Regions from separate parts of the Cobetia sp. 1CM21F genome, predicted to be linked through region 2. Evidence: riboswitches for the same ligand, from Rfam matches in the RefSeq annotation. Region 2 holds a riboswitch; the other holds the start of a gene.
What was found. Region 2 has a riboswitch for thiamine pyrophosphate ahead of thiC (phosphomethylpyrimidine synthase ThiC). Riboswitches for the same ligand answer to the same signal wherever they lie in the genome.
Positions count from the first base shown of each region.

Region 1: another riboswitch for thiamine pyrophosphate. It lies ahead of MSG32_RS08030 (ABC transporter ATP-binding protein); the one in region 2 lies ahead of thiC (phosphomethylpyrimidine synthase ThiC).

Region 1 covers NZ_JALNTQ010000002.1:560,852-565,157, reverse strand. Annotated here, with positions in the region: gene MSG32_RS08040 (ABC transporter substrate-binding protein) at 1-183, opposite strand, end outside; gene MSG32_RS08035 (ABC transporter permease) at 330-1,097, opposite strand; gene MSG32_RS08030 (ABC transporter ATP-binding protein) at 1,094-1,846, opposite strand; TPP riboswitch at 1,905-2,018, opposite strand; gene MSG32_RS08025 (hypothetical protein) at 2,204-3,169, shown strand; gene MSG32_RS08020 (potassium/proton antiporter) at 3,307-4,306, shown strand, end outside.
Region 2 covers NZ_JALNTQ010000001.1:198,976-203,281, forward strand. Annotated here, with positions in the region: gene MSG32_RS00775 (peptidylprolyl isomerase) at 1-43, shown strand, start outside; gene thiC (phosphomethylpyrimidine synthase ThiC) at 173-2,182, opposite strand; TPP riboswitch at 2,309-2,449, opposite strand; gene tenA (thiaminase II) at 2,608-3,267, opposite strand; TPP riboswitch at 3,414-3,540, opposite strand; gene MSG32_RS00790 (TIGR04282 family arsenosugar biosynthesis glycosyltransferase) at 3,694-4,306, opposite strand, start outside.

The sequences.
Region 1 (4,306 bases), on a different contig from region 2:
CGGCGCTGACTGGGTGCTGGTGGCGGGTTCTGCCTCGGCGGCGTGGGCCGACATGGCGGTGGCTGGCAGGCTGCTCAGGCACAGCGTGGTCAGCAGGGTGGCGAAGGCGGTGGACAGCAGCGAGGCACGTGGTGAACGTGTCGGCTGCGCTTTGCGCCGTGGCGCCGATGACGAAAGAGACATGGCGGAGTTCCTTGTGATCACAGGGTAGTGGTGCTGCCGTTCGTGGGCGGCAGTCGTCAGGCTCATGCAATTTGTGTCGAGCGTCGTTGCGTCTTTCGGTTACGCGATCTTGCGGTCTTGCGGTAGTTACTCGAAGCCCCGGCGTGTCAGCTCAGGCGTGTCAGCCGGTCGCGGTGCCAGGGCATCAGGGCGCGCAGCAGCGCATCCAGCGAGAAATAGAGCAGCAGGGAGAAGGCGACCAGCACCAGCAGGGCGGCGAACATCAGGTCGATTTCCATGCGCGCGTTGGCGTTGAGCATCAGATAGCCCAGCCCCTGACTGGCACCGGCCCATTCCCCGATGACGGCGCCGATGGGGGCGGCGGTCGCGGCCATGCGAATGCCGGAGGCCAGTGCCGGCAGCGCGGCGGGCAACTGGATGTGGATCAGCCGGCGCCATGGGCTGGCACCCAGGGTATGGGCAAGATCCAGCCAGCCCTGCTGGGTCTGGCGCAGGCCGTCGTAGCCGGTGGAGGCGACCGGGAAATAGATGATCAGCGTCGCCATCACCACCTTGGACAGCATGTCATAGCCGAGCCACAGCACCAGCAGCGGCGCGATCGCGAACAGCGGTATCACCTGGCTGATCAGCAGCATCGGCAGCAGGGTGCGGCGCAGGCGGGGAATGAAGGCCAGCGCCAGCGCGGTGGCAAGGCCGAGCAGAATGCCCAGCACCAGCCCGGCCAGTATCTCGCTGATGGTGACGCCAGCGTGATGGGCCAGCAGCGGCGCCTTCTGGATCAGCACCTCGAGCACGGCCTGCGGCGTGGGCAGAATGTAGGGCGGTACGGCGGTAACGGCAATGACCAGCTGCCAAAGCCCCAGCAGGAGCAGCGCGCTGATGACGAGGTGACGCATGGCGTGCAGACGTTTCATGCGGCCTCCTCGCTATCACGCAGGCGGGCGATCAGTTGCGCCTGCGCCGGTGGCAGGGCCGGGTCATCCAGCGGCACCGGGCGTGCGGCGCCAAGCCCCGGCAGGCGTTCCAGCTCGGCGCCGTGACCCGGGAGGCTCGACGGGCGCAGCACCAGCAGTTGATCGGCGAGGCGCAATGCCTCCAGCGGGTCATGGGTCACCATCAGGACGGTGCGGCCCTTGAGCAGGCGGCTGGCCAGATCATGCAGCTCCAGACGGGTGATGGCATCCACCGCCGAGAATGGCTCGTCCATCATCACGACCGGCGCCTGCTGGTAGAGCGTGCGGGCGAGGGCGACGCGCTGGCGCTGACCGCCGGAGAGGGCGTCCGGCCAGGCCTGCTCACGGCCCTCGAGCCCGACCGCGGCCAGCAGTTCATGAGCGAGTTTGCGATTGCGCGGCCGCCGGCGCAGGTCATCGCCCAGCCACAGGTTGTCGATGACGCGCCGCCACGGCAGCAGCAGGTCCTGCTGCGCCATCCAGGCCACGCGGTCGGTCAGCGGCTGACCGTCATCGGTGGCGAGGTCGAGCTGGTGGAGATCTGACATCTCCAGACCGGCCAGCAGGCGCAGCAGCGAACTCTTGCCGCAGCCGGAGCGTCCCAGCAGTGCCGTCCAGCTACCGGCTTCCAGACGCGCGGAGATATCGCGGAACAGCGTGTGGCCGGCGTAATCGATTCGTGCGTTGTTGAGGGTGAGTCCCAGCGACACAGGCAATTCCGTGGTCAGGCGGCGTGCCGGCAGGAGGAAGCAGGTGACGCGCCATGCAGGGCACGCGTCGGGGATTCCCTCCGCCGGTATCAACCGGATCAGGTTCCAGGGGTTGTCGCGCGACGTATCGCTGCGGCTCTCAGCCCATCCTCGGGCACCCCCATCCAGGTCGACAGTGTAACGTCACTCTCTTGCCGGTGTCTTGTCCGACGCGGGTCAGGGGCGGGGGGCGGGTCCGGTGAGCAGGGCAGAGGTGGGCAGGGCAGAGGTGGCGTGCGAAACGGACTATGCCGATGTGCCACGCCTTGGGTATGCTGAGCTTTACTGTAACAAGACGTGTAGCCCAAGGAGATCATCATGCCCGACACACCGGATCTCTCGACCTGTTCCAGTTATCCCGTTCCCCCACGGCGGCCGAGCACGGCTGAGGCCGTGGGCGAGCCGCGTCCCGTGCCCAGGGGCTGGCCCGAGGAGTCACTGACCCGCCGGCTCTCGACCTATCTGGGTCAACCCCTTGAGCCGTTGGCACTCGCCTGGCCGGATAGCGCCAACTGGCTATGGCGCCAGCGTGGCGGCACGCCCGGCCTCATCAAGCTGGCGCGCACCGGGCCAGACCATGACCCCTTCTGGCGCGCCATGCGCGGGGTCTTCGGCGCCGATCGCTGGGCGACGCCGGAGGGGCTGACGCGACTGGCGGGCGCCTTGCCCGCGCGCCTGCCGATTCCGCCACTGCCCCTGACCTTTCTCGGGCGTCTCGATGGCGCGCCCATCTGGCACCTGCCGTGGTCCAGCGGGCAGCCGAGTGATCTCAGCATCACCTTCTGTGAGCTGCTGGGCGACCAGCTCGGTCGCCTGCATCAGGATACGCTGTCGGGCTTCGGTCAGCCGCTGGCGCAGCCGATGCCGCTATTGCACTGGAATACCCGCGTCACGCGCTTTCTCGCCCATCACCCGCGTCGCGCGGAGCTTGGCACGCTGCTCAAGCGCACCTTCCCGGCACCGACTCGCGCGGTGTGGTGTCTGCCGGACATGCGCGCCGATCAATATCTGTGCGCCGCCACCGGCTGGGTATGGAGCGATTGGGAAGCGCTGGTGTGGGCGCCGATCGAGTTCGACTGGGCGCTGGTGGAGTTGCTGCTGGAAACGCCGGAGCAGCGTCAGGCCTTTATGAAGGGCTATTCGCGCCATGGGCGCATGATCGATCTCGATGGCCAGCGTGAGCTGTGCCGTGCGCTGTTGTGGGCGATGGAGGCCTTCGGCCCGCGGTCCTATGCTGAGCTTGCGGCAGCCCCTGCCTGGGTCTCGCCGCGCAGCCTGGCGTGAAATCCGCGTGCTGCACGCTGCAAGTACATGAAAGGTGTGAAATTTCTCTGCAGCCCCATCGCTGACATGGAATACTGTGGGTGAGTCGTCGTGGACGTCACTCGAGATCTGATGTAGGGCTTGGCGGGGGAGCACTCGTGGTAGAGAACCTGAATTATTATTTCTTGCTGGCAGGCACGCTGATCGCCTTGAGCGTGTTGGCCAGCCGCGTCTCGGCGCGTCTTGGCATGCCGCTGCTACTGCTGTTCCTCGGCCTTGGCATGCTGGCGGGTGAAGATGGCGTGCTGGGCATCCAGTTCGATGACGCCTCATCCGCTTACATGATCGGCAACCTGGCGCTGGCGCTCATCCTGCTCGATGGCGGCCTGCGCACGCGGCTGTCCACGTTTCGTGCCGGCCTGAAGCCGGCGCTGGTGCTGGCCACCGTCGGGGTCTTCATGACCAGCGGCCTGGTGGGCCTTCTGGCCATGTGGCTGTTTGATCTCACCCTGATCGAAGGCCTGCTGGTCGGGGCCATCGTCGGCTCCACCGATGCCGCGGCGGTCTTCTCGCTGCTGGGCGGTCAGGGCGTTCACCTCAATGAGCGTGTCGGTGCGACGCTGGAAATCGAGTCCGGCACCAACGACCCGATGGCGATCTTCCTGACCATCACGCTGGCCGAGATCCTGACCGGTCAGCTCTCCGGCGTCGCGTCGGGCATCATGAGCTTCCTGCTGCAGTTCGGTGTCGGCGCCGCCATGGGGATCGCCGGCGGCTGGCTGATCGCCCGTCTGATGCGCTATCTGGACCTCGCGCCCGGCCTCTATTCGCTGCTGGCGCTGGCGCTGGGCCTGAGCCTCTTCGCCACCACCAACGAGATGGGTGGCAGCGGTTTCCTTGCCATCTATCTGTGTGGCCTGATGATCGGCAATCACCCCGGGCGGCATCTGGAGCACATCCTGCCGGTGCATGATGGTATGGCGCATCTCTCGCAGATCGTGCTGTTCCTGATGCTGGGCCTTTTGGTCTCGCCCTCGACCATGCTGCAGTTCGCGCTGCCGGCCGCCATCCTCAGCGTGGCGCTGATTCTGGTGGTGCGCCCGCTGGCGGTCATCCTGTGTCTCAAGCCGTTCTTCCGCTTCCGCTGGCGCGAGCTGT
Region 2 (4,306 bases):
CCAGTTCGGTTATCACCTGCTGGAAGTCACCAGCCGCACGTGAGCCTTCTGTCACGCTCATGAGATGTCATGAGCGTTTGGCAGGATGTGACGAAAACGCCCCGACCATCACTGGTCGGGGCGTTTTTTGTGTCGCTCGGAAAGTCATCCTTCCTGTGTGTCAGGCGCTTGCCTACACCTCCTGATAGAGCTGGCTGCCTTCACGCTTGAACTTGTCGGCCTGCTCCTGCATGCCGGCCATCACGCTGTCGGCATCGCCGGTCAGGCCATGTTCGTTGGCGTAATCACGCACTTCCTGGGTGATCTTCATCGAGCAGAACTTCGGCCCGCACATGGAGCAGAAGTGGGCGACCTTGGCCGAGTCCTTGGGCAGCGTCTCGTCGTGGAAGCTGCGCGCGGTGTCCGGGTCCAGGCCCAGATTGAACTGGTCTTCCCAGCGGAACTCGAAGCGTGCCTTTGAGAGCGCATTGTCACGGCGTTGCGCGCCCGGATGGCCCTTGGCCAGATCGGCGGCATGTGCGGCGATCTTGTAGGTGATGATGCCGGTCTTGACGTCGTCCTTGTTGGGCAGGCCCAGGTGCTCCTTGGGGGTCACGTAGCAGAGCATGGCGCAGCCGAACCAGCCGATCATCGCGGCGCCGATGCCGGAGGTGATGTGGTCGTAGCCCGGGGCGATGTCGGTGGTCAGCGGGCCGAGGGTGTAGAAGGGCGCCTCGTCACACTCGCTGAGCTGCTTGTCCATGTTCTCCTTGATCAGGTGCATCGGCACGTGACCCGGGCCTTCGATCATGACCTGGACATCGTGCTGCCAGGCGATCTTCGTCAGCTCGCCGAGCGTCTCGAGCTCACCGAACTGGGCGGCGTCATTGGCATCGGCCACCGAGCCCGGGCGCAGGCCATCGCCCAGTGACAGGCTGATGTCGTAGGCCTTGCAGATCTCGCAGATGTCCTCGAAGTGGCGATAGAGGAAGCTTTCCTCGTGATGCGCCAGACACCACTTGGCCATGATCGAGCCGCCGCGCGAGACGATGCCGGTCACGCGGCTGGCGGTCAGTGGCACATAGCGCAGCAGGACGCCGGCGTGGATGGTGAAGTAGTCGACGCCTTGCTCGGCCTGCTCGATCAGCGTGTCGCGGAAGATCTCCCAATCGAGGTTCTCGGCCACGCCATCGACCTTCTCCAGCGCCTGATAGATCGGCACCGTGCCGATGGGCACGGGAGAATTGCGCAGAATCCATTCACGGGTCTCGTGGATGTTGGCGCCTGTCGAGAGGTCCATCACGGTGTCGGAACCCCAGCGGATCGCCCAGGTCATCTTGTCGACCTCTTCCTCGATGGAGGAGGTGACCGCCGAGTTACCCAGGTTGCCGTTGACCTTCACCAGGAAGTTGCGACCGATGATCATCGGCTCGCTTTCCGGGTGATTGATGTTGGCGGGAATGATCGCGCGGCCGCGCGCGACTTCCTCACGCACGAATTCGGCGGTGATCTCGTCGGGCAGGTTGGCGCCGAAGCTGTGGCCCGGGTGCTGGTGGCCCAGAATGCTCTCGACGGATTCGCTGCCCTGATATTCCTCACGCAGCGCGATACGACGCTGATTCTCGCGAATCGCGATGTATTCCATCTCGGGGGTGATGATGCCCTGGCGCGCGTAGTGCAGCTGGGTGACATTCTTGCCCGGCAGGGCGCGACGCGGGCGGTGGTCCAGCTCGAAGCGCAGGGACGACAGGCGCAGGTCGGCCTGGCGCACGCGGCCATATTCACTGCTCAGTTGATTGAGCTGTTCGGTATCACCGCGTTCCTCGATCCACTGCTCGCGCAGCGGCGCCAGGCCCCGGCGGATGTCGATCTCGACCGCCGGATCGGTGTAGGGGCCGGAGGTATCGTAGACGACGATCGGCGGGTTCTCTTCCAGGCCGCTGGAGGTCTGGGTCGGCGAGCAGCCGATCTCGCGCATGGGCACGCGGATGTCCGGACGGGAGCCTTCGATATAGATCTTGCGCGAGCCGCTCAGCGGCGCGATGGCGGCGGCGTCGACCTGTGCTTCGCTGGCGAGGTGGCGGCTGCCATCCTTGCGACCGGCACGCGCGCGTGCCTTGGGGGCAGCCTCAGGCTGCGAGGCGAGCGGTGACTCGGCGGCGTTGGTGGTTTGCGGGTCTTGTGTCGTCGGGGCAGTGCTCATGCAGGTCTCCTCAAAGGGCGACGTCACGGCTGACGTCATCATGGGAAGACCGTGCGCAGGGAGAGGATGGTCGTCGCCGACTCCTTGCCAACAGGTGGCCCGGGAGCGAGGCGGCCGCGCGCAGCGGCTGGCCATCAGCTTGATTCCTACGCCGGTCCTAACCGGTTCAGGTTCCACGGGACCCCTTGCTGGCAAGCTCGCGCGTCAGGGCGGCGAAGCATGCATGCAGGATCTCAGCCGGTTCCACCGGCACCCCGTCAAGCGTGTTCAGATTTCAATGCGAGGGTGTTGCCCGAAGCGTCAGGCTTGCCACGGGGAGCATTCTCGCATCCAGGCTCTGTTGGCCTGTCAGCCATGCCATCCACGGAGGATGGCGTCATCCCGAGCGGCTCATGGCGAGCGCCGGGACGTCAGTCTGTCATGCCTCAAGCGCGATCGAGGCCCATCTGCCAGAAGTCGATCTCGAGTCGCGTGGCGTCCCGGAAGACATCGACCAGTTCACCCAGTCGGCGCTCCGAGACTTCCGAGAGTCGCGCATCCAGCCATTCACGTTCGGCTTCGACGGCTTCCTTGAAGTCATCGCTTGAGTACATCGCGATCCAGTCCGCGTACGGATTGTTCTCGATCTCGGTGGTGTCCTGATCGAGCAGCCACTCGGCGATCTCGCCGTAGCCGATCAGGCAGGGCGCGAGCGCCACGTGCAGATCGAGCAGGTCGCCGCGCTGGCCGCAATCGAGCACGTAACGGGTATAGGCCAGGGTAGCGCGGGATTCCGGCAGCTCGCTCAGGTCATCCTCGCTGATGCCCCACTCGCTGCAGTAGCCGATATGCAGATCGAGCTCGGTATTGAGGATGGTGTCGAGACTGGCCGTGGCCTGACGCAGCTCCGCGAGGGTGCGGCTCTTGTAGGCGGCCAGCGCCCAGGCACGTGCGAAGTGGATCAGGAACAGGTAGTCCTGCTGCAGGTAATGGCGGAAGGACTCCTCCGGCAGACGACCTTCGCCCAGCTGGCGAACGAAGTCGTGCTCGAGATAGTCACGCCATTCCTCGGCGCAGGCACTGGTCAGGTCGTTGAAACTAGGCATGACGCATCCCTCGGTGAGCGTGCTGACGACCCGTGATGGGGCGACAGGTCTCTGGCGCAAGCATGGCCAGTACCGGAACAGGAGCAGGGGAAAAGCGGGGGAGGTGCCGACAGTCACCGTGAGAAAGTGGTGACGATATCGAGTGGCATCGCTTCGCGCTTGATCCCTACGCCGGTACTAGCCGGATCAGGTTCGGCGGGATCGTCATTCACGCAAGGACATCGCCTGCGCATGACATCTCAGCCGGTCTTACCGGCACCCCGTCAAGCTGTGACATATGAGTCACGATGCAGCGAGTGTAACAGCCCTGCAGCGCAGAAGAAGGGCAGTGTGAGCAAAAATGCATACGACTTTGGGAGGCATGCCGAACGTGTGAAGAGCCTCAAGCGGGTTTGTAGAAAGCCGTGAGCGGGTTCATGGAAAGTCTCAAGCGGCAAGGTCGGCCATGAGTGCCGGCAGGTGGCGCGCCAGTCGCGCAAGGTCACGTGGCTCATCGACATCCCAGCTGATCGGCAGGCAAGCGGCCGTTCTCCCCGCCCGTGCCAGCAGCGCCAGAGTGTCCCGGCAAACATGGGCATGGCACCAGCGGGGCAGCAGGAAGGCTTGCGGGCAGGGCGCCTTGAGGCCAATCAAGCCATAGCCGCCATCGTCGGTGGGCTGCAGCACCGCGTCGTGAGTGCGCAGTCTGTGGGCTGCCTCGCGCAGCCGCTGGCTGTCCAGCGCCGGCAGGTCGGAGCCCATCAGCAACACCGGCCCCTCGGGCAGATGTCGGGCCATGGCCCGGGACATTCGCTCACCGAGCTCCCCCTGCGGCTGTGCCTCGAAGGTGAGGTCGGCAGAGGCATCGACAACGCTTCGCAGCCGGGCTTCCAGCGCTGCCCGCAAAGCCGCCTGTTCAGGTGCCTGACTCGACGACTCGGCAGAGGCCGTCAGCATCACCACGACCTTGCCGAGGCGCGCGGCGCAGGCGTGGTCAACGATATGGCTCAGCATCCGCGCATAGAGTCGAGCTGCGCCCTCGGGGCCGAGTGCGGGGATC